DNA from 2 places in the Neobacillus sp. NRS-1170 genome. Region 2 is predicted to be linked to the other one. Evidence: a T-box and tRNA genes for the amino acid it is inferred to sense, from the RefSeq annotation. Region 2 holds a T-box; the other holds one or more tRNA genes.
The links. A T-box is a leader RNA that pairs with one kind of tRNA and senses whether it is charged. The one in region 2 lies ahead of leuS (leucine--tRNA ligase), so its partner is inferred to be a tRNA-Leu.
Positions count from the first base shown of each region.

Region 1 (16,100 bases), on a different contig from region 2:
ATACCGAACACGGAAGTTAAGCTTCTCAGCGCCGATGGTAGTTGGGGCACGCGCCCCTGTGAGAGTAGGACGTTGCCAGGCTGTTTACTTTATTTTATGCCGGTTTAGCTCAATTGGTAGAGCACGACCGAATAAGCTTCCTGAATAGACATCAGCATACCAACCGAGCTGCTACTTGAATATGCACTCTAAGGTTGGGATGACGATAACTAGCCAGCGTGCTCGATATTAATATTCTTTTTAAATTATGCCGGTTTAGCTCAATTGGTAGAGCAACTGACTTGTAATCAGTAGGTTGGGGGTTCAAGTCCTCTAGCCGGCACCATTTATGCGGGTGTGGCGGAATTGGCAGACGCACCAGACTTAGGATCTGGCGCCGCAAGGCGTGGGGGTTCGACTCCCTTCACCCGCACCAATGTTTTTTGCGAAAGCAAAATAACTAATCATAATGCGGAAGTAGTTCAGTGGTAGAACACCACCTTGCCAAGGTGGGGGTCGCGGGTTCGAATCCCGTCTTCCGCTCCATTTTTGCCGGGGTGGCGGAACTGGCAGACGCACAGGACTTAAAATCCTGCGGTAGGTGACTACCGTACCGGTTCGATTCCGGTCCTCGGCACCAAGTTTTTTTACGAAGTAAATTAAACAAATTATTTTACGTTAGTAAAATAACTTTCATTATTCGGGAAGTAGCTCAGCTTGGTAGAGCACTTGGTTTGGGACCAAGGGGTCGCAGGTTCGAATCCTGTCTTCCCGACCAGTCGAAGTTTTACAAAATTCATGGGGCTTTAGCTCAGCTGGGAGAGCGCCTGCTTTGCACGCAGGAGGTCAGCGGTTCGATCCCGCTAAGCTCCACCAATTTCAATAATATATTTGGCGGTGTAGCTCAGCTGGCTAGAGCGTACGGTTCATACCCGTAAGGTCGGGGGTTCGATCCCCTCCGCCGCTACCAAATAGTTTTTTATTACGGAGGAATACCCAAGTCCGGCTGAAGGGATCGGTCTTGAAAACCGACAGGCGGGTTAAACCGCGCGGGGGTTCGAATCCCTCTTCCTCCGCCATATTTATTTATCCTTTTTGGAGGGGTAGCGAAGTGGCTAAACGCGGCGGACTGTAAATCCGCTCCCTCGGGGTTCGGCGGTTCGAATCCGTCCCCCTCCACCATTTAGGGGCATAGTTTAAAGGTAGAACTAAGGTCTCCAAAACCTTCAGTGTGGGTTCGATTCCTACTGCCCCTGTTATTTTTATTATTATCACTTTGCCGATGTGGCGGAATTGGCAGACGCGCACGACTCAAAATCGTGTTCCGTGAGGAGTGTCGGTTCGACCCCGACCATCGGTATCAAAAATAAGGTGAGAATCCTTATAAATCAAGACTTTCAACAGTTCATGTTGGAGGTCTTTTTTTATTCCTCTAACACGATTGAAATAAGCCAAAATCGTATGCGTTAAATCAGATGCATTGGGAGGAATTTTGATGGCAAGAAAGAGGTCATTAACAGAAGATGAATTGAAATTAATCAGGACAAGACCATCAGATATTGAAGCTTTTAAAAAGCATGAGGAGATCCAACATGATTACAGGTGAAATTAAGAATAAAATAGATAAAATTTGGACTGATATATGGGCAGGAGAAAGTTGAGCTAATCGGTTTTGCAAGAGTAATAACAGACTATGTCTATAAAGAATAAATACTATTTTACAATACCCGTTACTCCAAGAAGTGAAGCACTTTGAATTATATTGCCGACCGGAAATGGTCCCATTTTATCAAAAGTGGGGATTTTAGAAAAGTTGGGTGATCTTAATTTTATGAGATTATTAAATAGATAAAATGAAAGAAAAGGGGGATCTATTATGGATAGCCTTCCATGCTCAGGATGCAAAGGGCTATGCTGCGGTCCCGTACCAGTAACTGCAAAGGAATTAAAGAAAATCAAAACGAAGATTAAATCCATTCCGCCTCGTTTCCGATTAGAGCTTCAAAATCAGAAAAGATTTTATGGAACTTGTATTTTCTACGACTTAGATAAAGATAGATGCGGGATTCATTCAGCAAGGCCTGATACCTGTCGGAAATTTGGCTATTATAAAAATTTAGTTTGTTTCCAAAATCCGGCAGCAGCAACAAATGATCCGGAACCCCAGGCTGAAGAGTTTGTTGGAATGCTAAGTGTTGATTTTACTTGGAAAGATTTTAGTAAGTAAAAAAAAGTGCAGCCCTCAATTGCAAAAAATAAGTAATCGTAATGTGAACTTATTCTTTTGGAAAGAAAAACGAGAAATCACCTTCCATCAAGGTGGTTTTTTGTCCTTTCTAAGGGCACCTTTTCTTGTCATTTCATAAACGTTTGTCCGTTTCCCAAATCATTATTTTTCATATACTTTCAAAAGAGTATTTTTTAGGAGTTGAGGTGTTTAATGAGTAAGAATGTGCTTGTGATTGCAGCTCATCCTGACGATGAAATTCTTGGCAGCGCCGGAACCATAATGAAACTGGTTAATAACGGATATAAGGTCATTTCCGTCATTGCCGCCAAAGGACGAAAGGAAGAGGAGCATCACATCAATCAGTTCATATTAAAGGCAAATAAACAAATAAGGGTGGAAGAGGTAATTTTTTTGGAGCTCCCAAATCTATTATTGGAAACCATTCCGCTTAAAGAAATCAATAAATCGATTGAAGCATTATTGAGCAAGTATGACCCATCGATTATTTTCACTCATCATTATGGCGACATAAATCGTGACCATCAAATTTTGTTTCAAGCCGTGTTGACGGCAGCCAGGCCCCTGCCTGGAAAAAAACCGATTGAAATAATCTGTTTTGAAACCGTGTCTTCGAGTGAATGGAGCCAGCATACGACTGACAAAGATTTTAAGCCCAATTACTTTGTAGATGTAACAGACACAATCGACGATAAAATCAAGGCGCTGCAGCATTATGATGTTGAAATGAGGCCTTTTCCTCATCCACGTTCCTATGAAGGCATCAAATATTTAGCTCGTGTAAGGGGAATGACCGTCGGTGTTGAATATGCAGAAGCGTTCGAAATCATTAGGAGGGTTTGGAAATGATGGATATGCAAATTGATGATTTGAGTTCACTCCCATCCCAGTTTTCTTATCTGCTAACAGCCATGGATCAATATTATGGCTTACCTGTTTGGAAAAATGAAAAAACAAGGATATACAAAGGAAACGCACCTAAGCGTCTAAAATACAACAAAAAGCTTCGAATTTTAATCACGACCTTTTGGGATTATCCCGCTGTTGGCGGACTGCAAAAATATATTGCAGCACTTAAAGCGGGATTGGAAAAATTGGGGCACCACGTAGACGTCTTTGCACCAAACCATTTTCCTAAAAAAGTTAAGAGAAAATTGCACTCCAAAATTTCCAAGTATTTTACCCAGTATCTTCTCGATCGATATGGCTCCGTCAATAAAAATATTTTAAATAATTTATGCAATCTTTCACTTTATAAGATAATGATGGAGGCTTTGGATTTACATCAATATGATCTCATTCATGCCCAGGATCGGTTTACATGTAATGTCACGGGAATAGTGAATAAATCCTATGAAATTCCGCTTCTTTTTACCCCGCATGGATTCATGACCCACAACAAACTAAAATTTAAATTACTTAAAAAAGGTTCAATTGAAGAAGCATATTATTCAACCATTGATAAACAAGCGGTTAAAAATGCAAACCATGTAATTAACCTCTGTGAAGCCTTTCGGCCGCTGCTTAAAAAATTAGGTGCTGATGACAACAGGATGACAACGGTTTACACAGGAATCGATTTTAAGGCAGAAAGTGATCAAAATGGACATGAAAAGACGATTATAACCTGTGTCTCCCGCCTCCGTCCGCGGAAAGGACATAAGTATTTATTCGACGCACTAGCTCTCATCAAAGATGAATTGAAAAATGTAGAGGTAAGGATTGTCGGGGATGGAGAGATGCGAGAGATTCTTGAGAAGCAGGTAAAAAAGCTGAACCTTAAAAATGTCTTCTTTTTAGGAAGGCGAAATGACATTCCACAATTGTTAAGCCAATCTGATATTTTTGTCCTGCCAACCACAAGCGACACGCTGCCTATCTCGATTATTGAGGCAATGCTTGCTGGGCAAGCCATACTAACAACAAATATCGGGGGCATCCCGGAAATCATCCAAGAAAACCGTACAGGGCTTATAGCTCAGCCTGGCAGCACGGAGCAGCTTGCCGAAAAATTATTGCTGCTATTACGTAATAAATCTTTACGGATCAAACTAGCCAGCCAGGCTAAATCCTATGCAAATGAGCATCTGACCGTTGACAGCATGGTAAAGGAAATAGTGGAAATCTACCAATCTTTAAATTAGGAGTTGATCTAATGAGCCATGACACTCCTGTTGTTGTACTGGATTTGAGTGCAACGGGAATTGGAATTGTTCGAAGTTTAGCTAAAGAAGGCATCCAAGTAAATGCCTACGATACCAAGGGAAAATATGAAATTGGTAAAACACGTCATGCCAGTTGTGGTATATGTCCAAATCCTGTTGATGAGGAAAGTGCTTTACTCGAATTTTTAATTCAAACTGCTGGAAAATATCGAAAAAAAGCAGTCCTATTTGCCGGCTCGGATGACTATGTTTACTTTATTTCAAAAAACAGATACATCTTAGCAAATTATTATCAATTTTTATTACCTGAGCACGATCTTGTGAAAGCGGTTCTTGACAAACGCTTAACCTATGATCTTGCTGTCAATTCGAACGTTTCATGCCCAAAAACCTTCGCCATTCAAGATGAAAAGCATCTTGAGCAAATTATTAATCAAATTACTTTTCCGTGTATATTAAAGCCTGTTTTTTCTTCCCATTTTCGCACTCGAATTGACCACCGTTTGTATAAAAAAGCAATCGTCGTTGAGCAAGCGGCCCAGCTCAGGAATGAGTACCATTTTTATCGTCCTTTCGGTGAGCTCCTCATACAGGAAGACATTCCAGGTCATGAGAATTGCATTTATTCTGTTAAGACGTTTTTTGATGACAAAATGAACTTAATCGGTGTCTGGATGAATCAAAAATTGCACCAGTTTCCCCCTCGCTTCGGCTCCTCTGCACTCGCCTTAAGCATCCGAGATGAGGAAGTTATTCAAATGGCCTTATCATTTCTCCAAAAAATCCAATTTAAAGGTTTGGCGATTACGGAGTTTAAAAGGGACCCAAGAGACGGACAGTTAAAATTTATTGAAATTAATCCGAGAATAGGCTTAACTCAGGCATTATCCATAGCTTGCGGTGTGAATTTGGCCTACTTGTACTATTTATCACTTACAGGCCAGAACCCAAAGCCTGTAACGAGGCAAAAAGAGGGGATCAAGTGGGTGTATCTAGTCCGGGATTTTCTATCCTTCCGTCAAAAACGAAAAAATGGCGAGATGACATTTCCTGCATGGTTAAAAAGCCTTTCAGGCAAAAAGGTAGAGGCTTTATTTGCTTGGGATGATCCACTCCCGTTTATTCGGAGCTTTGTTTCTCACTTGCGAAACCTGTGGAGGAGAAGTTAGCTGATACAAAAGTAAAGGAGCATATTTTTCCAATGAACAGTAAAGATGAAATTATTAGCCAGTGGCCCCGTTTCGGCTGGGATAAAGAGTTATCAAAGGCACTGGGTAAACCCGTTAAACTGGCAAAAGATCAAATTGAAAACTTAAAAAATTCGCGGGAAAAAACTAGCATTTGGAAGCTCGTTATGACGGATGGCCGAGAGAGCATACCGATTGTTCTAAAAATATTCAAAAAACCGTTAAAAGATAAACATATATTGGAAATTGAAATGTACTCAAAGGCTTTTCATGTATTCAATGAAATTATGCCGAAGTTGTACTGGCTTGAAAATGTTAATAATAAAGAAATTTGGATGTTTACGGAATTTATACAACCTCTAAGGGGACAAATTAAACTGGCACCGCAGCATTTAGAGAGAATCATCCCTCTTGTGGCTGAATTTCATGCAAAAACTTTTGAAAAACGATTCCAGAAGCATTCACACCTCTTCGGCTCCTCTCTTCCTCATTTTGATTCAGATCAAAAGTCAAAAAAGAATGTGGAATTGATTGAAAAAACAAGGGAGTATCTTGATCTGGCAATGAAGGATAAAAATTTAAAAGAATTGGTCAAACCCAAGTATCGTGCTATCCAAAAAATTTTAAATAAGGGACCAGTTTTTTTTCCAGAAATATTTGAAACCGGACAATGTCTTATCCACGGCGATCTCCATGTCCACAATATTTGCATTAAAAACGGATGTGACTCGGAAGATTGGGACCTTCGATTAATCGATTGGGAGTCAATAAAATACGGACCATGCTGGTATGACTTGGTGGTTCTTGTTGAATTGTTAGTTGATTTCCGCTCGGATTGGCAAAAAAGAGAAGAAGAAATTCGAAATCGTTGCGTGCAAGTATATGTACAGGAAATGAAAAAACATGGAATAATCTTTCAAGAGGAGCCATTGAAGCTCTTAAAGAAGGCATATTTACAAAGGACTTTAGAAAAAAAACTGGCCAATCATTTACGAAGGTCGCTTGATGGCCAAAAGAGTGCATTATTAAAACGGTATTTAGAGAAGGTCGTCGTTTGGGGAAAAGAACTAGGTTTACTTTAAGTAGTGCAAAAATAAGCTAAAGGAGTGTATCCATGAAAGAGTATGAACGTACATGCATGGAAATTAGTAAAGTGAGTGGTGAAATCTGATGAAGGTACTAGTGACAGGGGGAGCAGGATTCATCGGATCTCATGTTACACAGTTATTAATCGAATTGGGATACGAAGTGTTGGTAGTGGATTATTTACAATCGGGTAATCGCGATACTGTACCTCTCCAAGCCCGTTTTTATAATGTGGATATTACCTCCTCGGAACTAGAACCGATCTTTGAAAAAGAGAAACCCGAGATTGTGATTCATCTTGCTGCTCAAGTAGATGTTACCCGGTCAATCGACAATCCTTTCGAAGATGCCAGCTCAAATATCCTCGGCACTATTCGATTACTTACCTGCTGCCATAAGTTCAACATAAAGAAATTAATTTTTTCATCCTCCTGTGCCGTTTACGGTGAACAGAATAACTGCAGTGTAAAGGAGAACTTCCGCCCTAAGCCCCTCTCCTTTTACGGTATTTCAAAATACACTTCAGAATTATACATTCAGACTTTTAACAACCTTTATCAAATTCCCTACACCATTCTTAGATATGCTAATGTTTATGGTCCCCGTCAAACTCCAAAAGGGGAAGGTGGAGTCATCTCGACATTTTTCAATAAGGTTCTTAAGGGTGAAGCGCCCTTTATATTTGGAGACGGAGAACAGACTAGAGATTTCATTTATGTAAAAGATGTTTCCTTAGCCAATGTCCTATCCATTGATTATGGAACAAATGAAACCTTTAATATCGGCAGTAATACAAAAACAAGCATAAATGAACTATATCAAATGATTTCAGAAATTTCTTCGTGTAATATTCCACCTATTTCAATGCCCGAACGAAATGGTGATATTCGAAATAGTTGTTTGGATAATACCAAAGCGGCAAATCTTTTAAACTGGAAGCCATCCATTGACATACAGACCGGATTAAGGGAAACCTTCAATTATTATAAAACCGCTTTGTAATTTGCAAAGCATACCATCAAATCACTGGGGAGGTGAATGTTTTTGAAAGAATTTAAGGAACTCGTTAATAAAAATAACGGGAGAATTTCCACAAAGGCTTTAAAGGGTTACAAAATGATAGGGAAGGGGAATGATGGTTCAGTCTATCAGGTTTCAACTGACAAATGCGTCAAAATTTTTGTGAATGAAAAAACGCAAAAAGAAGAATTATTTGCCTATCAGATGGGGAAATCCTCTTCAGTTATTCCAAAACTCTTTGAATATGGTACAAATTATATTGTGATTGAGTATGTCAACGGCACTTCCCTTAAAGAATTCCTAAAAAAAGAGAAAAAGATTTCTGAAGCACTCGTAATAAAAATATTATTCATGTTGGATGAATTTAAAAGAATCAGTTTTACGAGACGTGATACACAGATTCGTCATATTTTATTGAATGATCATGGGGAAATTAAAGTAATTGACCTAAAGAGGGCATTTAACAGGAAAACGGAAGTGCCTTCAAGATTATTAAAAGATTTAGGTAAACTAGGATTTTTGGAAACATTTTTGAAGCATGTGAAAAAGCTCCGCCCTTCCCTATACAAAAAATGGAAGGAATGAATCGGTAAGCTGATTAATGACCTTATACGCCATAGTCAAATAAATTCCAAGGCAAAAGAAATTTGAGAGTTTTTATAGTAGTTATTAGGTTGCAATTATTGAAATGTTCACAGGTTATTAATAAATTCATTCATTTGAATGATTTTCATCATAAACAAAGTTGTTGGAAGATGATAAATTATCGCTATATTTAAGCTTTCCACCGCGAAGGAGTATACTTATGAGTGAAATGATAAATAACCGTGAACAACAAAGCGAACAAAACACAGAACGTATTATCATATTAAAAGAAATATTTAAGGGTCTTCATAACGGAAGAAATGTAGAAGAAGTAAAAGCGCATTTTAATGCTTTATTTGGAAAAGTGACCCTTGATGAAATTTGCCAGCTTCCGCATGAATTTCTCACAGACGATGGAATTTCAATCGCAGACGTCCATCGATTATATGCAGCTCACACTGAAATTTTTAATTGGTCGGTCGAGGAGGCGGCGGTATAAATGGTGTTAGAAATGCCTTAATTGAAAATAATCGTCTGTGACTTCATGTCGATTTAAGGGGTTTCGCAGGGAAATACGTTGACTAAGATTTTATCATTATTTTCCTGATCCCAATAATATTATAAAAGAGCTCCCTTGAAATTATGAAGAGACCTAGTTAAATAAGACAAAGGAAAAAGCACCCCCTGAATCGTATTTAAATAATACGTGACTCAGGAGGTGTTTTCTTATGGGAAAGAAAAATGCTTACTCAGAAGAAGTTAAAATGGCCGTTATTAAGATGAAATTGAGTGGTGAGTATTCAAACCGTGAAATTATGGATAAATTCGGAATAACCAATGTTACTCAGGTTAAACGGTGGATGCAGTGGTATCGTGAAGGGCAACAATATCGTTTAGCACAAGGGATAGGTAAACAATACTCTTATGGGAAAGGTTCTGAAGGATTATCTGAAAATGAACAATTAAAGAGAGAAAATGAGCATTTAAAGGCACAAATAGAGATTTTAAAAAAGTACCAAGAAATCGAGAGGAGTTGGTTCCAGGAGCTGTAGTCGCCTTAGTTGAAAAATTAAAAGATAAATATTGTGTAACTTTACTATGTCATTGCTTAGATATACCTAGATCTACTTTCTATAGGTGGAGGAAATGGGGGCAAAAGGTTAAAACTGAACTCGAAAAACAAATTATTGAAATTTGTAAACGTTATAAATTTCTAATTGGCCATAGGACAGTCAGAGCCTGGCTATTACGCGATTATAAGACGAAGGTCAATCGTAATACAGTACAACGGATCATGCAAAAAAATAACCTGCAATGCCGGGTAAAGCCAAAACGTAATAATAATATATCTGGCGAAATGAAGGTAGTCGTACCTAACCATTTGAATAGGAATTTTAAAGCCTCTAGACCAAATGAAAAATGGGTAACTGATATTACTTACCTTCCGTTCGGACAATCTATGTTGTATCTAAGCACAATCATGGATTTATATAATAATGAGATTATCGCATATCAAATTAGTACCAACCAAGATGTTTCCTTAGTAATAAATACTTTAAAAGACGCTGTAGAAGGTCGTGAATTGAATGGCTTAATACTTCATAGCGATCAGGGATCTCAATATACGTCCCACTCATTTCAAAGAATAGCAAAAGAAAAAGGCATTACCACAAGCATGTCCCGGAAAGGCAATTGCTTGGATAATGCCGTGATTGAATCCTTCCACTCCACCATAAAGTTGGAAGAATTCTACTCTCAAGGAAGAGAGTTTCTTACAAATTCTATTGTAATCGAAAGAGTTGAAAAATTCATCAATCATTATAATCAAACACGACTTCAGGCAAAATTAAACTACCTGTCCCCTATTGAGTTTAGGGAACAGGCAGCATAAACGGTGCTTTTTCATTGTCTCAATTTAATAGGTCAGTTCAATTAAGATTGGGAGCTTTTTATTTATCATTAGTATTTTTAATAATCTCTGTCTACCGTTTTTGAAAAAAGAATAACGTATTCTTTCACCTCAACATAATTTTGCTCCAATATAAAAAATAAAATAAAAATTTTATTTTTTACATACAACGCATTTAACGTAGCTTTAATAATATAAACCACCATAAAGCCCTAAATTGTTTCAACTTAGAGCTTCGTAGGAACACTGTTATGACTGATATTATAGTTATAACGGTCATAAATAATAAATTAAATAAAAAGTTAAATAAAGTTTTCAATAAGTGTCGAGTTTATTTAATTTGGTTAATCAAAAATTAAATAAGAAATTAAATAAACCTCAATCACCCCAATCAATATCCTCTTCTCTGATTGGTTCGCCTTTGCAAAAGTACTCATTATGCATTATCAGAAGAAACCTCAATCGCTGCTCATTATCCATCGTTTTAACCATTTCAAACAATTGTTCAGCAGTCATTCAGAACATCTCCTTATTGCTTGAACTCTTCAAAGACAACCTCAGCATCATCGTATTCTATGTATGATGGAAAGCCATCGAACAAGACTTCGTATGCTTGACCTTCATTATTAGGATTGTTAACAGCTCGAACTACCTCAAACTCTTCTCCGATCATGTAATTATACCAAAACAAATCATTCTGACATTTAACGACTCTTATCTTCGAAATATTTCCTCCCCTGTAAATAACTTCTAATGTAGGTTTACCATCTGTTAGTTCGTTTTTTGGGCATAAAATCCAAATTTTATTTCAACTTTGGTTTACAAATGAGATAGAGCAGATAGAAGTATGAATGAGGTGATAAGAATGCTACCAAATAAAAAAGAACTTAAGCAGCATTTACTAGACAAAATGACCAACCAAGATATTGCAAACATTTATGGAACTACTTTTCAAAAAATTCAACAACTCACTAAGAAGTACAATCTCAATCAAAACGAACTTAGAAAGACTGACAAGTTTATAGTTTACGAGCATCGGCATGATGATGAAGTTGTATATGTCGGTAGTGGAGTTTGGTATCGATGCAGAAGGTATACAAACAGAAGAAATCAAGAACATAAAAAGTTAATGGAAGAGGGGAAGCTGCAATATTAAATTGTGGCTGAATTTGATAATGAGGATGATGCAAGGAAATATGAAGCCGAGCTTATCAAGAATTACAAGCAGATCCAACAGGCTAGGTTCAATAAACAAGTCATTAACGCTTGACTATTCAGATAATAAGCTGCATAATAGTGAATAATCGTATGCTACGATTTTACTTAAAACTTAATGAACTGTTGATATTATTGTACTGGTGGCTTGGAAGCGAAGAGTCTTGACTCAAAATCGTGTTCCGTGAGGAGTGTCGGTTCGACCCCGACCATCGGTATCAAAAATGTAAATGAATCAAGACTTTCAGCGTAATTGTTGAAAGTCTTTTTATTTTTTATAAAAGTGCCGCTTTTGGCCCTGATAAATAATACCGAGTGAAAAAACGAATTAGATCCGATACAAAAAGGGCATTTCCTTATTAGGAACTACTCTATTAACATAATATTTTGTTTAATATCAGGTATTAGCTGCGTTTTTGTTGTTTGATAAAGCTTTAACAGTCATAATTATATCGGTCTCAAGTTGTTCATTTTTTTGTTCAATTCTTTTTCCGATAAAGAATACATCAACAAAGTTCCAAATAAATAATGTTGCCCATCCAAATAATAGCATTAGTATCGCTCGTCCGATATCACCTGAATAAAAACGGTGTCCAGCAAAAGTACCTAAGAAGAACCAAAGAGCATAAGCAATTCCCTTTGATTTTTGTTTTTTGCTCATTTCACTATTAACCATTGCAAGTTGTTCTGCCGATAAATCATTTTTCATCAATAGGTTATTCAATTTATGCCAACTCCTATGAGTTAAATTTTAATCCATTGAATTTCTCACAAGAACAATCAGATCTGATATTACAGAATGCTACACTAGTAGATAATAGTAAAAATAGGTATTTTTATCCGTAATAAATTCGATTTGGTCCTGAAAAACGGAATTAATAAAATGAATAGAAATTTATAGTACAAGAGGATTCCTACAAATGTAGGGTCCTTTTTTATTTGTTTTCTTTTAAAATAAAAATGTAATTCAGAAAATTGTAAATATTTATTAAAGGGGGTATCAAAAATGCGGTATGTCTTATCATCACTATTCTTTTGCAGCTTGCTCATGCCAGCTTTCTCAGCAAGTGCTGAATCGTCTTCAACATCTGAATCTTCCGGTAATGATTATCCAATTGTATTGGTACATGGGCTAACAGGATGGGGACGAGATGAATTGTTTGGCTTCAAATATTGGGGAGGCATGAATGACCTTGAACAATATTTGAATAACAGCGGACACAAAACGTATACTGCCGAGGTTGGACCAATTTCTAGTAACTGGGATAGGGCGGTGGAACTTTATTACTATATTACAGGTGGAACGGTTGACTATGGGGCTGCCCATGCAAAAGAGTTTGGACACGCAAGATATGGACAGACTTTTCCTGGCTTCTATAGCGAATGGAATGGTAAAAATAAGATTCACCTTGTTGGACATAGTATGGGTGGACAAACTATCAGAATGCTGACAGAGCTATTGGAAAATGGAAGCCAGTCTGAACAAGAATATTATAAGGCGCACCCTGAGGAAGGAATTTCTCCACTTTTTGAAGGGGGAAAGCATTGGGTTCATAGTGTTACCACGCTGGCTACACCGAATAATGGTTCTACGTATGCTGATGCAGAAACAGTAAAAACGCTTGTTAAAAATATGGTTACTGATTATGCTGCTGTAACAGGAGCTGGTGGCGAAAATATCGTTTATGATTTCAAGATGGACCAATGGGGATTGAAACGAAAACCAGAAGAATCCTTCCTTACTTATATGGATCGTGTCATGAATAGCTCAATCTGGACTAGTAAAGATATAAGTTCGTATGATTTAAACACTGTCGGAGCTGCTGAACTTAACAACTGGGTGAAAACCAATAAAGATGTATACTATTTTTCATATACTGGGGACGCCTCCTATAAAGGACTTTTGACTGGTCATTATTATCCGCTGCCAACCATGACTCCTCTGTTATGGGATTCAAGTCTGTTCATTGGCTCTTATACAAGAACAAACCCTGCACCAGTGATTGACAAATCTTGGTGGCAAAACGATGGTATTGTTAACGTGAAATCTTCCAAATATCCATTCGGACAGGCAAATAAATCATTTGACGGCACGATTCAAAAAGGAGAATGGAACTACTATCCCGTCCAATACACATGGGATCACTTCGATTTTGTTGGATTAAGTGAAGCTCATGTTATTGGAATTAGACAAATTAATGACTTCTATTTAAATATCGCCAATCAACTCCATGGACTTCCAAAATGAGTTAATTTCATTGACCAAGAGCAAGTAATAAGAGGGGATGCGGTAAATGAAATGGCCTTTCATTGCCCGAGAACCCAAAAAATGAGGACTCAGGGTCAATGAAAAAAATTTGATTGACCGGATACCAAAATAAACTAGGTGTTCGGTTAATCAAAAGACCATACTTACTACGACATAAAATGAATTATTAATATACTGATAATATCTAGACAAATATATAAAATACTGTTATAATTATTTTCGTCGTTGAAAACATATGCGGGTGTAGTTTAGTGGTAAAACCTCAGCCTTCCAAGCTGATGTTGTGGGTTCGATTCCCATCACCCGCTCCAATTTGGGCCTATAGCTCAGCTGGTTAGAGCGCACGCCTGATAAGCGTGAGGTCGATGGTTCGAGTCCATTTAGGCCCATCATATCGTTTTAGAGAAACCGAACAATTTTTGTTCGGTTTTTTTGTGTCTTTGGGGAAAATAAATCGAAGAAATGGATCATTATGTGGAGGTACATGAAATGCCAGAACTTCCGGAAATGGAAAACTATAAAATCCTGTTAAACGAAAGGATAGCTGGTCAGGTTATTACCGATGTACAAGTAAACAGGGAAAAATCAATTAATCTTAATCCTACACTATTTATCAATACCGTTAAGCAGCAAAAAGTGCTCAATATAAATAGGCGTGGGAAGCATTTGCTTTTTCAACTGCAAAATGGACAAATCCTTCTTTTGCATTTAATGCTCGGAGGCTGGATGTTTTATGGATCTGAAGCGGACAAACCAAAACGAACGGTTCAAATCCGGTTATCGTTCGGGCAAAATCATTTGTATTTTATCGGTTTAAGACTAGGATATCTTCACCTCTATAATCAATCAGAAGTCGAAAAGGAGCTTTCCCATTTGGGCCCCGAACCATTGTCAAACGATTTCACCGTAAATGACTTTTTATTAAGAATCAATAAAAAACATGGTCGCTTGAAAACAGCGATGCTGGATCAAGAATTCATAGCTGGTATTGGCAATTGCTATTCTGCTGAAATATGCTTCCATGCAAAGATCTTACCATCAAAAGATATAGATGATATTAACGAAATGGGACGAGGACAGTTATACCAATCTATGAAATTCGTCCTTCAGGAAGCCCTAAAACATGGTGGATATCTTGAAAATCCATTTTATACTGGCGACAAGTTAACTGGAAGCTTTTATAAAATACGCAAAGTTTACGACAGAAAAGGTGGGACATGTATAAGGTGTGGAGCGATAATCATCGAAGAAATGATTTCTTCAAGGAAAACCTTTTATTGTCCTAATTGTCAGAAATAGATCCCGCGATCAATAGCGGGAAATTTTTTTAAAAAAATAATCAAAATATTTAAAATAAATAGTTTTCTATTTTGTCAAAAAAAAGTATAAGTTATTGTTTCGATTTTGCATCAAATGTAATATACTATATACAAATAAGTATAACACATTTAAAATTATCCTATAAAATAAGATACCTAATGGAAAAGTGAGGGGGTGTTAATGATTAAACTAACGAAACGCCAAGATGAGATTCTTGAAATTGTTAAGCAGAATGGACCTATAACAGGGAAGGAAATAGCAGAGAAATTATCTTTAACCAGGGCAGCATTACGGCCGGATCTCGCTATCTTAACTATGTCAGGAAACTTGGATGCAAGACCAAGAGTCGGTTATTTCTTTAATGATAATTATGAAGTTAAGCTCCAAGCTAAGGAATTTATCCATCAAAAAGTGACGGATTACAAAGCACATCCAATTGTAGTTGAAAAATCGACCTCGGTTTACGACGCTATAGTCCAATTATTTTTAGAGGATGTTGGTACCCTGTATGCCGTAGATACAGAAGGGCATTTGGCTGGAGTGATTTCCCGTAAAGATTTGCTTAGAGCATCATTAGGAAACAGGAATCTTCATGAATTGCCGGTCAGTGTCATCATGACGAGGATGCCGAATATCATCACCATTAATCCTGATGAAACTCTGCTTGAAGCAGCGAAAAAAATGATAAATAACCACATAGACTCCTTACCAGTTGTTAAGGAAGAGCAAAACAATACATATTTGCTAGTGGGACGAATTACAAAAACGACAATTACGAAAGCCTATTTGGAAATTATGGAAGAAAAATCACACTAAGGGGAGAGGCTGCCATTTTGGTCCAGAAAGAGGTTGTCTATGTAGTTTCTGACTCAGTAGGGGAAACGGCTGAGTTTGTAGTAAAAGCAGTGGCAACACAATTTAACGGAGGACAGGTTGAAATCCGCCGCAATTCCTATGTCGATGACTTTGAGGATATTGAAGATGTCATCATGCTGGCGAAACGAGGTCACTCCATTATTGCGTATACCATTGTTATTCCTTCTTTAAAGGAATATATCGATCGACGTGCTTCCGAAGAAGGTATATTAGCAGTTGATTTGCTCGGTCCCTTGATGAA
Region 1 covers NZ_JBITPF010000048.1:43-16,142, forward strand. Annotated here, with positions in the region: rRNA gene rrf (5S ribosomal RNA) at 1-81, shown strand, start outside; tRNA gene ACIFOT_RS20155 (tRNA-Thr) at 250-325, shown strand; tRNA gene ACIFOT_RS20160 (tRNA-Leu) at 331-415, shown strand; tRNA gene ACIFOT_RS20165 (tRNA-Gly) at 451-525, shown strand; tRNA gene ACIFOT_RS20170 (tRNA-Leu) at 531-619, shown strand; tRNA gene ACIFOT_RS20175 (tRNA-Pro) at 681-757, shown strand; tRNA gene ACIFOT_RS20180 (tRNA-Ala) at 780-855, shown strand; tRNA gene ACIFOT_RS20185 (tRNA-Met) at 873-949, shown strand; tRNA gene ACIFOT_RS20190 (tRNA-Ser) at 966-1,058, shown strand; tRNA gene ACIFOT_RS20195 (tRNA-Tyr) at 1,077-1,161, shown strand; tRNA gene ACIFOT_RS20200 (tRNA-Trp) at 1,165-1,235, shown strand; tRNA gene ACIFOT_RS20205 (tRNA-Leu) at 1,258-1,339, shown strand; gene ACIFOT_RS20210 (YkgJ family cysteine cluster protein) at 1,856-2,206, shown strand; gene ACIFOT_RS20215 (PIG-L deacetylase family protein) at 2,420-3,076, shown strand; gene ACIFOT_RS20220 (glycosyltransferase family 4 protein) at 3,073-4,371, shown strand; gene ACIFOT_RS20225 (ATP-grasp domain-containing protein) at 4,383-5,561, shown strand; gene ACIFOT_RS20230 (phosphotransferase) at 5,594-6,661, shown strand; gene ACIFOT_RS20235 (NAD-dependent epimerase/dehydratase family protein) at 6,750-7,667, shown strand; gene ACIFOT_RS20240 (lipopolysaccharide kinase InaA family protein) at 7,710-8,270, shown strand; gene ACIFOT_RS20245 (DUF438 domain-containing protein) at 8,491-8,769, shown strand; one part of gene ACIFOT_RS20250 (IS3 family transposase) at 8,999-9,278, shown strand; one part of gene ACIFOT_RS20250 (IS3 family transposase) at 9,278-10,161, shown strand; gene ACIFOT_RS20255 (hypothetical protein) at 10,558-10,695, opposite strand; gene ACIFOT_RS20260 (hypothetical protein) at 11,045-11,335, shown strand; gene ACIFOT_RS20265 (TM2 domain-containing protein) at 11,792-12,118, opposite strand; gene ACIFOT_RS20270 (esterase/lipase family protein) at 12,401-13,642, shown strand; tRNA gene ACIFOT_RS20275 (tRNA-Gly) at 13,901-13,974, shown strand; tRNA gene ACIFOT_RS20280 (tRNA-Ile) at 13,979-14,052, shown strand; gene ACIFOT_RS20285 (Fpg/Nei family DNA glycosylase) at 14,153-14,962, shown strand; gene ACIFOT_RS20290 (helix-turn-helix transcriptional regulator) at 15,164-15,799, shown strand; gene ACIFOT_RS20295 (pyruvate, water dikinase regulatory protein) at 15,817-16,100, shown strand, end outside.
Region 1: it has a tRNA-Leu gene. The T-box ahead of leuS (leucine--tRNA ligase) is inferred to sense a tRNA for this amino acid. The anticodon was not compared.

Region 2 (16,100 bases):
TATTAGAGAAAAAGGGAGGATTTTAAAAATGGGAAGGTTAAGATATGGGGCATATCTTTTCCTGGTCGCAATGGTATTGATCATATCCGGGTGTGATCATGATTCCGGTGAGAAAACAGCCGCTGCAGCAGGTCAAAAGACAACGGGCCTATCTGAAGACGAAATTAGTAATGAGGCGTTTAAAAAATTATTCCCGCTTCAATATAACAGCTATAAGAAAAATGAGAAAATGGAAGACACTACCTACGGAGGCTCTGAAAAACGAAGCAAATATGAAGCAGATAAGGAGCCGCTGCTGCCAATCCTATTTAACGGATATGGATTTGCAACGGAGTACAATGAAGAACGCGGCCATACTTATGCACTAGAAGATATTCGCAGCATTAAACGGATTACCGATAAATCAGTTGGATCTTGTTATACATGTAAATCAACAGCAGTGCCAAAAATGATTGAAGAAATGGGTGACCACTATTGGGGAGCAAATTTTAATAAGGAAATTTGGCCAAAAGGGGAGGCCTTGGGTCACTCACCAATTGGCTGCTCTGACTGTCATGATCCCAAAACAATGGATTTACGTGTAACGCGGCCAAGCTTTTTTAAAGCGCTAAAAGCACAGGGTGTTGATGTTTCTAACCCAACGAAGAATGAAATGCGCAGCTACGTTTGTGGTCAGTGCCATGTTGAGTATTATTTTTCTGCAAAAAACAGCGAAGTTACTTTTCCGTGGACGAAGGGCTTCAAACCAGAGGACATGTATGAATATTATAATACTATTGCCAAACAGAATGGGTTTGAAAAAGACTGGATTAGCAATATTTCCGGAACTCTAATGTTAAAATCGCAGCATCCTGAGTATGAAACACATATGTCAGGAACACACGGAAAAGCAAATGTATCCTGCGCTGATTGTCATATGCCATATGAGCGTGTAGATGGAAAAAGAAAAATCACCTCACACTGGTGGACTTCACCACTTAAAACCATGCAAACTTCTTGTGGACAGTGCCACGGTGATCGTGATTTGGATAAACTAAAAGACCGCGTTCTTGAAATTCAAGAAGCAAACGTAAGTGCCTTACATGAAGCTCAAGAAGTTTCAACCACCTCACACTATTATGTAAACAAAATGATTACGTCTGGTGTAAACAAGGATAAAATAAAACAAGCTCAAGAATATGTACGCAAGGGTCAATGGTACTGGGATATCGTTGCTGCTGAAAACTCTGCCGGCTTCCACAACCCGCAAGGATCGATGGATTCACTAAGGATTTCAATTGAGCAGTCCAACAAAGCAATCTGCTTAGCGACGGAAGAACTAGTGAAAAAAGGCGTCAATATGGAAGAGCTTGATAAGGAAATTGAAAAAGTGAAAAAAGCAGTCTTAGAAGAAAAAGAAAATGATAAGAAAAAAGACAAAGCGGTAAATGCCTACTTCCCTGCACAAGCACCGATTGTACCGGCTACGCCAATAAAAAAATAGACTCCTTCCTTTAGAACCCTTATTCGTCCCGCCAAGAAGGAACAAGGATGATATTGGAAAGAGGCTGAGAATAAGATGAGTTTTGAAACACTGTTTCTTGTATAGATACAGTGTTTTCTATTTATTTTGTCAAAAGATTAGTGAGGTGTCAATTTGAGGAATTTTTATCTCGGAAGGCGGATATAATTAAGAGTTTCGCGAAATTAATTTGAGGTTAAGCGAAATTCAAGCTTAAACACGCGAAATCCTTTCCTTACGATTATTGTTTATAGAAAAAGATTGCACATAAATATAAAAAGGTCTAAAATTACCAAGGATATCGAAATAATTTTATGATAAAGGAGCGTATTTTCATGCCACGTGCCTTATGGCTTTTAATTATCGGGATGGCAGTGAATGTAATCGGCTCTTCTTTTTTATGGCCTTTAAATACCATCTATATTCACGAACATTTAGGAAAATCCTTATCGGTTGCTGGAATTGTTCTGATGTTGAATGCAGGGGCAAATGTCATCGGAAATTTATACGGCGGCCATTTATTTGATAAAATTGGCGGCTATAAATCTATTCTTCTAGGAATTTTTATTTCACTTGCAGCCCTTGTCGGATTAACCTTTTGGCATGGCTGGCCAGAATATGTTGTTTTTCTAACGATTGTTGGCTTTGGAACAGGGATTATTTTTCCCTCCATGTATGCGATGGCAGGCTCAGTATGGAAAGAAGGCGGGAGAAAGTCATTTAATGCCCTATATGTCGCGCAAAATCTTGGCGTAGCAGTAGGTGCTGCACTTGGGGGATTGGTAGCAGATTACTCATTTCAGCTTATTTTTCTTGCCAATATGGTTATGTATGTGATCTTCCTGCTTATTGCCGTTTTCGGATATAAAGGTATTTTAGTAGATTCGGAGAAACAAGAAAATAAAGCAAAAGCAGAAAAAGGAATAAAATCCAAGGCGAATCTTCAGGCATTAATGATTCTTTGCTTAGGCTATTTACTATGCTGGGTAGGATATGTTCAGTGGACTACCACAATTGCCTCCTACACACAGGAAATCAATATAACCTTAACGCAATACAGTTTCTTATGGACAATTAACGGAGCGATTATTGTTCTAGGTCAACCGCTTTTGCATGGGGTGCTGAAATATCTTTCTTCATCTTTAAAGCTTCAAATACTTATTGGAATTGGCATTTTTATTATCTCATTTATTGTTGCAGGGAACGTCAGCGCCTTTTCAGGATTTCTAGTTGCTATGATAATCCTAACAATTGGTGAAATGTTCATTTGGCCTGCCGTCCCAACTGTTGCCTTCAGTCTGGCACCAAAGGGCAGGGAAGGCTTCTACCAAGGAATCGTCAATAGCACTGCAACCGGAGGAAGAATGATTGGCCCGCTGTTAGGAGGCATGCTTGTAGATTTATATAGCATATCAGCCTTATTTACCGTTTTAATTGGATTATTTCTCATTGCAATCGTCACGACCCTTTTATACGACCGAACCTTAAGGGTGTCAGGCACCGTCCGTGGACAAATTTAATGATTTGTCCACGTGTGGTGGACGTCAGGTTTAGAGGTTTAAATGGGAAATTTGTTGTCCATTATGAAATTAGGCAGCGGGGTTACTTGCAAATTGATGGGAAATTTAATACAATAACCGTAATACTTTTATATTGAAAAAACAGTGATTAGGAGTAGTAATGGTCCCTATCCGCACTAAGAGAGTTGACGGCTGGTGAAAGTCAACCGGGTAAATCATGAACTCGCCTATGAGTCGCAAGCATGAATCTAAAGTAATGCTTGCCGTTTACCGCGTTAAGGATAATGAAGCGAGTGTTTTAAACACTAATGTGGGTGGTACCGCGGGAAGATACATATACAATCCTCTCGTCCCTTTTTGGGATGAGGGGTTTTTTATTTTTTTATCCAGCTACAGCGCCTAGCACCTCTTTGGTCTAAGCCGAATCCGCCCGAGAAGGTTAAAAAGCAACCTTCCCGCCGGATCGCCTTATGCTTGTCGGGGCTGGTCAAGGCGCTTCCGCTTTTACCTTAAGGAGGAACAGAAAATGAGTTTCGATCATCAGCAAATCGAAAAGAAGTGGCAAAAGAAATGGGAAGAAGAAAAGACCTTTAAAACAAGCGAAGAATATGATAAGCGTAAATTTTACGCTTTAGATATGTTTCCATATCCATCAGGAGCCGGCCTTCATGTGGGGCATCCAGAAGGCTATACAGCAACCGACATTCTTTCACGAATGAAGCGGATGCAAGGATACAACGTTCTTCACCCAATGGGCTGGGATGCATTTGGCCTTCCGGCAGAGCAATATGCCCTTGATACCGGGAACGACCCTGCGGAATTTACCGAGCAAAATATCAACACTTTCCGCAGACAAATTAAAGCATTAGGTTTCTCTTACGATTGGGATCGTGAAGTAAATACAACAGATCCTGAATATTATAAATGGACACAATGGATTTTCTTAAAGCTTTGGGAAAAAGGTCTAGCTTACATCGATGAGGTAGCGGTGAACTGGTGCCCGGCACTTGGAACTGTCCTTGCGAATGAAGAAGTCATCGATGGTAAAAGTGAACGCGGCGGTCATCCTGTTGAACGTCGTCCGATGAAGCAGTGGATGCTTAAAATCACGGCATACGGCGACCGTTTACTTGAAGACCTTGAAGAGCTTGATTGGCCGGAAAGTTTAAAAGAAATGCAGCGCAATTGGATCGGACGATCTGAAGGTGCGGAAGTAACATTTGCCATTGATGGGCACGAGGAAACCTTCACAGTATTCACAACGCGTCCGGATACGCTTTTTGGTGCCACCTATGCGGTGCTTGCTCCTGAACATTCTTTTGTAGATAAAATTACAACTTCTGAGCAGCGTTCAGCCGTTGAAGCATACTTAGATAAGGTAAAGTTAAAAAGCGACCTTGAACGTACAGACCTTGCGAAAGAGAAAACTGGCGTATTTACGGGTGCTTACGCAATCAACCCAGCTAATGGCGAAAAAATGCCAATCTGGATTGCCGATTATGTATTAGCCAGCTACGGAACAGGGGCCATTATGGCGGTGCCAGCTCACGACGAGCGTGACTATGAATTTGCTAAAGAATTTGGATTACCAATTAAAGCGGTTGTAGCAGGCGGCGATATTGAAAAAGAAGCCTTTACAGGCGATGGTGATCACATCAACTCCGAATTCTTAAATGGTTTAAATAAAGAAGACGCGATTTCTAAAATGATTACCTGGTTGGAAGAAAAAGGTATCGGTACGAAAAAGGTAACGTACCGGTTACGTGATTGGTTATTTAGCCGTCAGCGCTACTGGGGCGAACCGATTCCAATTATTCATTGGGAAGATGGCACAATGACAGCGGTACCGGAAGAAGAGCTTCCATTGACATTACCAACAACGAAGGATATCAAACCATCAGGAACAGGTGAATCACCACTTGCTAATATTGCTGAATGGGTAAATGTCCTCGATCCGGAGACAGGCAAAAAAGGTCGCCGTGAAACCAATACAATGCCACAATGGGCTGGCAGCTGCTGGTACTATTTACGTTATATTGATCCAAAAAATAGTGAGGCCCTAGCAGCACCAGAAAAACTAAATCATTGGTTACCGGTTGATATTTACATTGGCGGAGCTGAACATGCCGTTCTTCACTTGTTATATGCCCGCTTCTGGCATAAATTCTTGTATGATATCGGTGTGGTTCCAACAAAAGAGCCATTCCAAAAGTTATTCAACCAAGGAATGATCTTAGGCGAAGGCAATGAAAAAATGAGTAAATCAAAAGGAAATGTTGTCAATCCGGATGATATCATCGACAGTCACGGTGCAGATACACTTCGCTTGTATGAAATGTTTATGGGACCTCTCGATGCATCGATTGCATGGTCGACAAACGGCTTGGACGGTTCCCGCCGCTTCCTAGATCGAATCTGGCGATTATTCGTAGAGGAAAATGGGGAGTTAAGTCCTAAAATTCAGCCGGATGTAGAAGCATCGAATTTGGAAAAGGTCTACCATCAAACGGTGAAAAAGGTTACCGAGGATTATGAGGGACTAAGATTTAATACCGCAATTTCACAAATGATGGTATTTATTAATGAGGCCTATAAATCATCAGTTCTACCTAAAAATTACGTTGAAGGATTCGTCAAAATGCTTGCACCGGTTAGTCCGCATGTTGCTGAAGAGTTATGGGAAAAACTAGGCCACAGCGGCACGATTTCCTACGAAACATGGCCAGCATATGATGAAGCTAAGCTAGTGGACGAGGAAGTTGAAATTGTCATTCAAGTTAACGGTAAGGTGAAAACGAAACTTATGGTTCCAACTGATGCAAGTAAAGAGGCGTTAGAAGGAATCGCCATGGATGATGATCGAGTGAAGGAACAAATCGAAGGAAAAACAGTTCGAAAAGTTATTACTGTTCCGGGCAAACTAGTTAATATTGTAGCAAACTAATACTATTAAGCATCCTCCTTCTTTAGGGGGGATGTTTTTCTGAAAGGATGAGTGGGATGGAAGAAATTCAAACAATTACACCTGAGGAGTTACAGAAGAAGCTAGAAGCTGGGGAAAAACTGGAGCTTGTCGATGTAAGAGAAGATGATGAGGTAGCTTTTGGAATGATTCCAGGTGCAAAGCATATTCGCATGGGAGACATACCTGCGAACCTCGACTATTTTGACAAGGACAAAGAATATATTTTTATCTGCCGTTCTAGCGGCCGTAGTGGCAATGTTTGCCATTATTTGCAAGACCAGGGCTACAAAGTCCGCAATATGGTGGGCGGAATGCTGAACTGGACAGGTGAAACAAAATAACCGATTCCTTTAGGGAATCGGTTTTTACTTGCCTTTATGGAGAAACCTCAAGTTTTGGTTTACTCTTTTGCACCATGAAAGCTATAAGTATAGCAGGAATAATATTAACAGCTGCAATCACCACTGCCTGAAAATCCGTTCCAATAAATAGGCCATGAATCGTAACGAATAAATATAGAATCGGATTAAGGGCATGTAATTTCCGCCATTTTTGATAGCCAATCTTTTTCCTCACTTTTGAGGTGACTATCGTCATGATCAAGAAATATAAGGAGAAAATCCCCAATGCCATTGGCAGGGGCTTATAGTCAGTATTAAAAGGAATCAATACTTCAACCCAATTAAAAGATATATTAGTATCAATCAATAGGAAACCAACATGGCCCAGGGTAAGAAACAGCGCCAAATTTGCCAGGGATTCATGCAAAACCAACGGAATGGTTACATTACGTTTGCGCTTTTTTTGAACCTGAGAGTAAAGTCCAATGAGCACCGACAAGTATAATAATAAGTAGGCTACTGTACCCGTGGCTCTAATTATATACCATTCAAACATTTCCATCCTGTCTGCCTCTTTTCCAAATCTCTCCGTCTTTATTGATCAATACGGATAAGCACCCTTTACTCTCTAACCAATCTTGTCCTTTATCTGCACCTAATAACAGGGCAGTTTTGGCCCAAACATCAGCTTCCAGGGCAGTTGGAGCCGTAACAGTTGCCGATACAATTCCGGTTTCAGAAGATTTTCCGGTACGGGAATCTATTAAGTGATGTGCCTGTTTACCATTTAGCATCCACTTTCTTTTCATGGAAGTTGACGTTGCCAGCGCTCCATCTTTTACCTGGATCGAAGTAATGATTTTTGTATTTTCAAATGGATTCTCAATCCCAATGTTCAACTGCCTTGGCAGGGAGCCAAAAATACGAATATCGCCGCCAACATTGATAAACCCAAAGCCTATTTTTGCTAAAAGATTTGCAGCATTGTCAATTACCCAGCCCTTGGCAATTCCTCCAAGGTCGATTTTGGTATGAAGCATGACCGACTGCAAACTCTCATTTAAAGTAAATGGGTTTATAGCAGCAATCGCTGAGGGGGAAGCTATTTCTAGCTTTTGCCCTTTAATGATTTCAATAGATTTTGAATAACCGATGCTTTCAAGTGCCGTTAAAACACCTGGATTAAAAATTCCATCTGTTTCTTTATAAAAGCTCTCAGCCAAAGTTAAAATTGAAAACATGTCGGCCGAAATGGCAACCTCTTTTCTGATTTGTTGGTTAAGGAGCGAAAGTTCACTATCCTCTTTGAAACGGCTGCAGGTATCCTCCACACCTTCAAACAATTTATAAACCGGCATCAAATCATTTGCAAACAGCTCACAGCTAATCGAAATCTTTAGGATCGTACTCATGGAGTTAAATTGATAGTTATACATTAGGTTCCACCTGTAGTTGTATCAAAGCCGCCATGATGTCCAAATCCAGGACCGCTGCCATTTGAAAATTGATCTTGCCCACTGCTATTGCCAGATTGATTATCGCTGCCAAAATTATCAGCAGTTCCTTGATCGTTTTGATTAAATTGACTATCTCCTCCCCACGAACTGCCTTGTTCTGGTTGCTGACCGAAATTAAAATTGTCCTGAGTTTGCTGATTAGAATTATTGTTAGAGGGTTGCCCTTGATCTATTGCCACTTGATTAGTAGCTTTATCTCCATTGGATAATCCAAGATAGGAAACCATCCCAGCGACTAAGGCCAGGCTGCCAAAACTGACTCCCCAAGAGATTTTTTGTTTTTTATCCATTACTAATGCTCCTTTCAAACTTGAAAATGTCTTTCTAGAAAATAATTTACAAGCCCAAACTTAAAATAAACTTAACTTTTCTAAGAGATTAATTTTAAAAATTCAGAAAAATGGTGATAATGATAGAAAAAAAGAAAGGGAGAGGACCATGATACAGGTCAAATTGTTTGATCGCGAGCATGAAAAGGATTTAGAAAAGGAAATGAATCATTTTTTACGAGGGTTGGATGAAAAGAGTCTATTAGATATTAAATATAATGTGGCAGCGATGACAGAGGAAGAAGAGGAAGAACAAATTTATTGTTTTTCAGCAATGATCATATATAAGGCCTGATTTTTGACATCAGGCCTTTTTTAATTGATAGTATAAATTTTGACTTCGAGAATTGTCCAGCTCCAGCGCCTAGCCCCTCGAGGTCTCTAGTCGGGGCTGATCAAGGCGCTTACGCTTTTTTTGTATCAATAGCAGCATTGGTTCCAGCCAATCTTCCAGTAACAAGAGCAGAGGTGATATTATATCCGCCAGTGTAACCATGAATATCAAGTATTTCACCGCAAAAATAAAGGCCGCTCATGAATTTTGAGCCCATAGTCTGGGGTTCGATTTCTTTCACGGAAACCCCGCCTCCCGTTACGAAAGCTTTTTCTAGAGGAAGAGTTCCATTAACTTTAATCATAAATTGCTTGCAGCTTTTAGCAAAACTACGGAATTTTTCGTTGGAAATCGTGCCTCCTTGCTCCGCAGCTTCAATTCCGTTTTGCTCTAATAGAAAAAGGAGATATCGCTCCGGAAGCATTCCTTTTAAAGTGTTCTTGATACTCTTCTTAGGTTCCATTTTTACAAGCTTCACAATTTCTTGGAAAAGCTCTTCTTCCTTTTTATCTGGAAGAGCATCAAGGCTCATCGTTACTTCTTTCAGGTTCCATTTTTTCAAAGCTTTTACGACAAACTGACTGCAGCGGAGTACAGCTGGACCGCTGATTCCAAAATGGGTAAAAATCATATCCATCCGGTGAGAAATGAGCGGCTTCCCTTTTGGATTTAACACACTGAGTTCAATGTCTCTTAAAGAAAGACCTTGCAGCGATTTATCCCGAATAAATGGTTCACTTGACGTGACCGGGACTTCCGTTGGAAACAGTTCGGTAATCGTATGTCCTGCTTTTTCCGCCCAGGCATAGCCATCTCCAGTTGATCCTGTATGGGGAACAGACTTGCCGCCAACGGCAATGACGATGGATTTTGTCCCAATTTTTTGTCCGTCCTTTAACAATACTCCAGAAACATGGCCATTTTCATACAAAACATCTGCTACAGGGCTATTTTTAAAAATCGTCACCCGCAGCTTTTCCAATTGAGTTAACAAAGCATCAACGACAGACTGTGCTTTATCAGATACTGGGAACATCCGCCCGTGATCTTCTTCCTTTAAAGCGATTCCTAACCTTGCAAAGAACTTAATAATATCTTCATTATTGAAAATAGAGAAAGCACTATACAAAAACTTCCCGTTTCCAGGCAAGTGCTTAATGATTTCTTCTACGGGCAGGCGATTGGTTACATTACAGCGTCCGCCGCCGGAAATCGCCAGCTTTCTTCCAAGCTTGTCCCCTTTATCAATTAACAGCACCTTAGCCCCTTTTTCACCCGCAGCAATGGCTGCCATTAAACCAGAAGGGCCGCCGCCAATGACAATGACATCAAATTCCATAATTGCACCAACTTTAAATAGATTCACCTCATTATAAACATTTCATGGCGAAAATAAACGATTTTCACAAATTTAACTTGGTTGTTAGTAGCATCAGAGGGAAAAGAGTTGTAAACTACTAATAGTGTGCAAAAAAAGTCGAATTTTTTATGTGAAAAAGCGCACGTATTTCTTCGGGTAGGAAGGGATTCTATGCAATCTAAGCTTTTAAGAGGAACATTTATTTTAACCTTTGGAACAATACTATCGAAAATTCTTGGATTAATTTACGTTATTCCATTCTTTCAAATAGTCGGTCGGTCAGGGACGACCCTTTATCAATTTTCCTATGTTCCATACACCATTTTTATAAGTGTCGCAACAGCGGGCGTCCCGCTGGCTGTTTCAAAGTTTATTTCAAAATACAATGCCCTTGAGGAATATGCGGTCGGCCGGAAATTATTCAAATCAGGGCTAATGATTATGTTATTAACCGGTTTATTTGCATTCCTAGTCATGTATTTTGCATCACCGACATTAGCGGAAATGAGCATTAGCGGCGATAAAAAGGCGAATTTATCAGAGGTTACAACCGTCATGCGTGCAGTGAGTTTTGCCTTGATAGTTGTCCCGTTTATGAGTTTAATCCGCGGCTATTTTCAAGGTCATCAATCGATGGGTCCATCTGCTCTTTCACAAGTGGTGGAGCAAATTGTCCGAATTACATTTACTCTGCTGGGCGCATATGTTGTATTGCATATGTTTAATGGAAAAATGGTTACGGCTGTTAGTGTAGCTACGTTTGCTGCGTTTATTGGGGCAATCGGAGGACTGCTGGTTTTATTTTGGTATTGGTACAAAAGAAAGCCGTATTTAGATGAGTTACTTCAGCAAGATAAAGGCACTATAGATATTTCCCTTAAAGAAATATATAAAGAAATCTTTATCTCAGCCTTTCCATTTGTATTGGTGGGAATTGCCAATCCATTATTTCAAGCCATTGACCAATTCACCTTTAGTAAAGCAATGGCCGAAATAGGGAAGGCTCCACAATTAGCGGAATCCTTTTTCTCCATTTTGAATTTTGAATCACATAAAATCGTCATCATACCGGTATCACTTGCGACTGCCTTTTCGTTAACACTTGTACCAAGTATAACAAAGGCTTTCATTGAAGGAGATAGAAATAGCCTAAACCACCAGCTTAACCAAACCTTTCAGGTCCTATTATTTTTAACTTTGCCGGCAGCTATTGGGTTATCTTTATTAGCAGAGCCGGTTTACACGGCATTCTATCAGCATGATTTGCTTGGGGCAGGAGTTTTAAGGGTCTATGCTCCAGTGGCCATTCTCTTTTCCCTATATTCTGTAACAGCCGCAATTCTACAGGGAATTAATGAGCAGCGCTATACCATTTTAAGTCTGCTGGTTGGTTTATTAATAAAATTAACCTTAAATATCCCTTTGATAAAAATGATGGAAACAAAAGGAGCAGTTTTAGCGACAACCTTAGGTTATACCGCTGCAATTATCATTAATTTAATCGTCATTAAATTGTTCGCCCGCTATCCATTCCGCCTTGTTTGGAGAAGAAGTTTGTTAATTATTCTCTTCGCGGGAATGATGTGGGTAGGTACGGAAATCGTATATAAATTATTATTGTTATTCCTTTCACCTGCTTCAAAGGTACAATCCGTCTTAATCATCCTAATTAGTGCTGGTGTTGGAGCCGGAATCTATTTTTACCTGGGGCTAAAATCGGGTCTTGCAAGACGCCTATTCGGCGATAGGATAGATCGATTAATGACAAAATTAAAATTACCAGGAAGGAGGGGAACCCTTGAGAATTGACAAAATGCTGGCTAATCTCGGCTATGGGAGCCGGAAAGAAGTCAAACAGCTGTTAAAAAGCGGTGCCGTTAAGGTAAACGATGCGATTGTGAAGGATGCAAAACAACATATTGACCCAAACTCACAAACTGTAACCTTAAACGGTGAAGTCATTGAATATAAAGAGTTTATTTATTTAATGATGAACAAGCCTCCAGGAGTTTTATCGGCAACGGAGGATAATCAAGGTGAAACAGTTATCGACTTATTGGAGCTTGAAGACCAAGTTTATGAGCCATTTCCTGTTGGCAGGCTGGATAAGGATACAGAGGGATTACTGTTAATTACAAATGACGGGCAATTGGCGCATCGATTGCTTTCTCCTAAAAAGCATGTCCCCAAAACCTATTTTGCTGTCATCGATAGGGAAGTAACGGAGGAAGATGTGGAGGCATTTGCCAAAGGAGTCACATTGGATGACGGTTATGAAACAAAACCAGGCGAATTGAAAATCTTAAAATCGGGAATTCGTTCGGATATTGAGTTGACTATCACCGAAGGAAAATTCCATCAAGTAAAAAGAATGTTCCAAGCGGTCGGAAAAAGAGTCGTCTATCTTCAGCGGATTTCAATGGGGCCGCTTGCATTGGACGAATCACTTGAGCTTGGCGAATACAGGGAATTGACGGATGAAGAAGTAGAATTATTAAAAGACTATCAAGTAAAGTGAAAAAGCAGCCAATTGGCTGCTTTTTCGTTATTTCTTTTCTGCAAAAAAATCATACGCTTGAATATTTCTAATCCACTCTTTTGGATTTTGACCATTATAATCGGAAATCCATAAATCCTGCTTATGAAAGTCGGCAATATCCCTTTTTCGCAGCCAGGTTAATTTATTTGCGCCGGGAATGTATTGAGGATGATAGTCACCAAAATCCTTTGGAGGGTGTGTAATTTGAGTTTGAGTTTGGTCTTTTATTTTTATTAAAAATAAAGAAGGATCAGGCCGATTTTTTTCATCATTGGACCAATCCGTTTCCTTAACCCTTGAAACATAAAGAGAATTGTCATCCTTCCAGGCAAAGCCCATCTCTGCAAAATGAGCTGGTGTAAGTGTCGTCGATTTAAAAACTGGCATTTCGGTAATTTTCATATCTTTATTCTTAAAGCCTAGGACAATTCTCCCGCCGCCGGCAATATATCCTAATAAGTTTTGGGAGTATGCCCATTCTGGAGAATAGCCCTCATTTATGGTTTCATCTAAAACCGCAAAATTATGCCCGGCAGTACCAATAACACAAACCATATTGCTGTCCATGGCCCATGATGCAGTCGGGGGACTTACAATAAAGGAAACCCAGTTACCATCAGGGGAAAAATGAAAATTCCAGGCATCAAATGCTACCATGTTAACATTTCCTTTTTTTAGTTCATTGGGAATGGTAAATAACTGCTTCACGTTTTTAGTAAAGCTTGTCATTTTAGCTAAATCCTTTTCGAGTCCGATTTTAAAAAGAATCGGATTTGTCCATCCATCCGGTCTTAAGGAAGCACTTGAGGCTGTAATGAAGGATTTTCCATCAGGATACCAATTATAATCCCCAACACCCAAAGCAATGTTATAAAAATGTTCAAGGTTCGAGACGTTTAATACCCATCCGCTTTTAAAGGCAACAATATTTTCGACTGGAGACCACTTTGGATTGGTCCCGTCACGCGTAATGTTGATATGCTTTTTCGTGTCAACATTATAAACCCATATTTCTGAATGCGAATCTGTGTTAGAGTTGGGCTTTTTTCTAGCCTCAAGTTGATACAAAATCCATTTCCCATCATGGGACCATTGTGGCTGGTAGGAATGCTCGGATTGCTCTTTAGTAATTTTTGTTTCCTTACCATTTATTTTCACCCAAACAAATCCATCTCTAAAGAAGGCAACTTTAATGTTGTTTTCAATTGGTGCAGCTTGTACCATATTCGGAACGAGCAAAATTAATACAATTATAATCCAAAAAAATCTTTTCATTATTTCACCTCATCTTCAATTATTTTCCACCGAAATCTGAGAATTATGAGGAATATTAGTATCTTTTACCATGCAATATTAGTTTTCCATAAAAAAAGGAACTATGGGTAAATTAATAATATTTACTTACGATTATTACCTTTTTATCTTAGGGGGACAGCGTTCATGAAATTGACACATGAGCAGGCAATTGAATTACACGGCTTTAATAACCTTACTAAATCGCTAAGTTTTAATATGTATGATATTTGTTTTACGAGAACCCGGGAAGAACGTGAGGCGTATCTAAAGTATATTGATGAGCAATATAGTGCGGAAAGATTGCAAAATATATTGAAGCATGTTTCCGATATTATAGGAGCACATGTTTTAAATGTTGCCAGCCAGGATTTTGAGCCGGCAGGCGCGAGCGTCACCTTGCTTGTATCTGAAGGACCTGTTGCAGCAAACGCCCCAGAAGAAGCATTCGAGGAATCTCCTGGCCCCTTGCCGGAATCTGTGGTGATGCAATTAGATAAAAGTCATATTACGGTTCATACATACCCTGAATTTCATCCTGATGAAGGAATAAGTACATTTAGGGCTGATATTGATGTTTCAACCTGCGGCGAAATATCACCGCTTAAGGCACTGCATTATCTTATTCGCGCGTTTGAGACAGACGTTATGACGATCGATTACCGTGTTCGCGGCTTTACAAGAGATAAAACGGGACACAAGCTATTTATCGACCATGAAATCAGCTCTATTCAAAATTACATTCCTGATGATGTAGGAGAATTATTCGATATGATTGATGTTAATGTCTATCAGGAAAATATTTTTCATACGAAATGCAAACTGCGTGAATTTGATTTAAATAACTATTTATTTGGTTACACAAAAGATAAATTATCCCCAGATGAACACATTGAAATAACGCAAAGGTTAAAGCTAGAAATGGACGAAATTTTTTATGGAAAAAATATTGTGCAATAGAGCTCGATTTCAAGGGCTCTTTTTTTTTAAATAATGCTTGACGTGCAACCAAATGGTGTTATATTATCTTGATGTGAAACCAAATGGTTTCGTATTGAAAAAGAGATTAGAGGAGGATTAGCAAATGGGAAATGAGACACAACAAACATTAGAGGATATAAAGTATACGTTGGTTTATAATGCTCCAATTAATAAAGTATGGGATGCAGTAGCAACATCAGAGGGACTTGCAGCATGGTTCATGCCCAATGATATGAAACCGGTAGAAGGGCATGAATTTCATTTAAATGCTGGCCAGTTCGGAATGTCACCTTGTAAAGTCACAGAAGTCAATCCACCTAACCGTCTTTCTTTCAATTGGGGTAAAGATTGGACTTTAACTTTTGAATTAAAAGAACTTGAAGGAAAAACAGAGTTTACCTTAATCCATGGCGGCTGGGATATTAATAAAGCAACCGAATTTGGTGCACCGCATGCTCCAATTCGCGAAAACATGAACCAAGGCTGGGCAGGACTTGTTAAAAAATTGCAAGGATATGTTGAGGCGTAAATGGGTGCTTCTTCAGCAAAGCATGATGTCTTTCAAGCCATTGCTGATCCGACCCGCCGGAGCTTATTAAAACTTTTAAGCAATCAAGAATTGCCTGTTACAGCTATCAGTGAACATTATCCCATTAGCCGGACAGCAGTCTCCAAGCACCTAAAAGTATTAGCGGATGCCGGGCTGGTTAAGGAGAGGAAGGTCGGCAGAGAAACAAGGTATAAGCTAGAACCTGAGCCGCTATTTGAACTAAAAGATTGGCTCCAATATTTTGAACTATATTGGCAAAATAAGCTTACCGCACTTAGACTATTTGTTGAAACGGATTCCGATATCGAGAATCAAAAGAAAAAGTGATATCATTTGAATTATTTAGGAGGCAAAAGATATGGACAAGCAAGGACAGGAAATGTTTTTAAATTTTATTTTACAAAGAGTGCAAGAGGGCAAAGAGGAAGAAGCAAAAGAAATACTTACAGAAAACTTCAGGAAACAAAATGAAGGCACTTTTTCACAAGATGATATTCAACAGTTTATCCCGAAGATGATTAGCCTATTAAAACCTGAAAAATTAGATGAAGTACAAGCAGTGGTAAAGCAATTTTCTGGAGATTTCGGCAACAAGTAAAGCTGTCAATTTTCAAAGGGCAGTACGATTTCTGTTGTGAAATCGTACTGCTTTTCTATTTGTTTGGATATTTTTAATGGACGGTATCGACTGTAGGTTTTGAATGCTGTACAAGGCTTGTCACCCAAGTAACTCCTCCAGCAATTACTAAATAAAAGATTAAGATCATAATTTGGTGCCCGAGCTGTGACCAATCCCCTAATGTAATGACATCCTGGAATCCCCGTAAAGAGTGTGCCATAGGCAGAACACTTCCAATCTTACTAAGAACA
Region 2 covers NZ_JBITPF010000047.1:7,666-23,765, reverse strand. Annotated here, with positions in the region: gene ACIFOT_RS19910 (NapC/NirT family cytochrome c) at 1-26, shown strand, start outside; gene ACIFOT_RS19905 (ammonia-forming cytochrome c nitrite reductase subunit c552) at 29-1,483, shown strand; gene ACIFOT_RS19900 (MDR family MFS transporter) at 1,837-3,021, shown strand; T-box leader at 3,157-3,379, shown strand; gene leuS (leucine--tRNA ligase) at 3,548-5,965, shown strand; gene ACIFOT_RS19890 (rhodanese-like domain-containing protein) at 6,022-6,327, shown strand; gene ACIFOT_RS19885 (ferric reductase-like transmembrane domain-containing protein) at 6,362-6,889, opposite strand; gene ACIFOT_RS19880 (FAD:protein FMN transferase) at 6,876-7,763, opposite strand; gene ACIFOT_RS19875 (hypothetical protein) at 7,763-8,134, opposite strand; gene ACIFOT_RS19870 (sporulation protein Cse60) at 8,283-8,468, shown strand; gene ACIFOT_RS19865 (NAD(P)/FAD-dependent oxidoreductase) at 8,578-9,846, opposite strand; gene ACIFOT_RS19860 (putative polysaccharide biosynthesis protein) at 10,039-11,676, shown strand; gene ACIFOT_RS19855 (pseudouridine synthase) at 11,666-12,385, shown strand; gene ACIFOT_RS19850 (TolB family protein) at 12,413-13,681, opposite strand; gene speD (adenosylmethionine decarboxylase) at 13,847-14,659, shown strand; gene ACIFOT_RS19840 (SRPBCC family protein) at 14,784-15,209, shown strand; gene ACIFOT_RS19835 (ArsR/SmtB family transcription factor) at 15,210-15,557, shown strand; gene ACIFOT_RS19830 (hypothetical protein) at 15,589-15,828, shown strand; gene ACIFOT_RS19825 (YhgE/Pip family protein) at 15,902-16,100, opposite strand, start outside.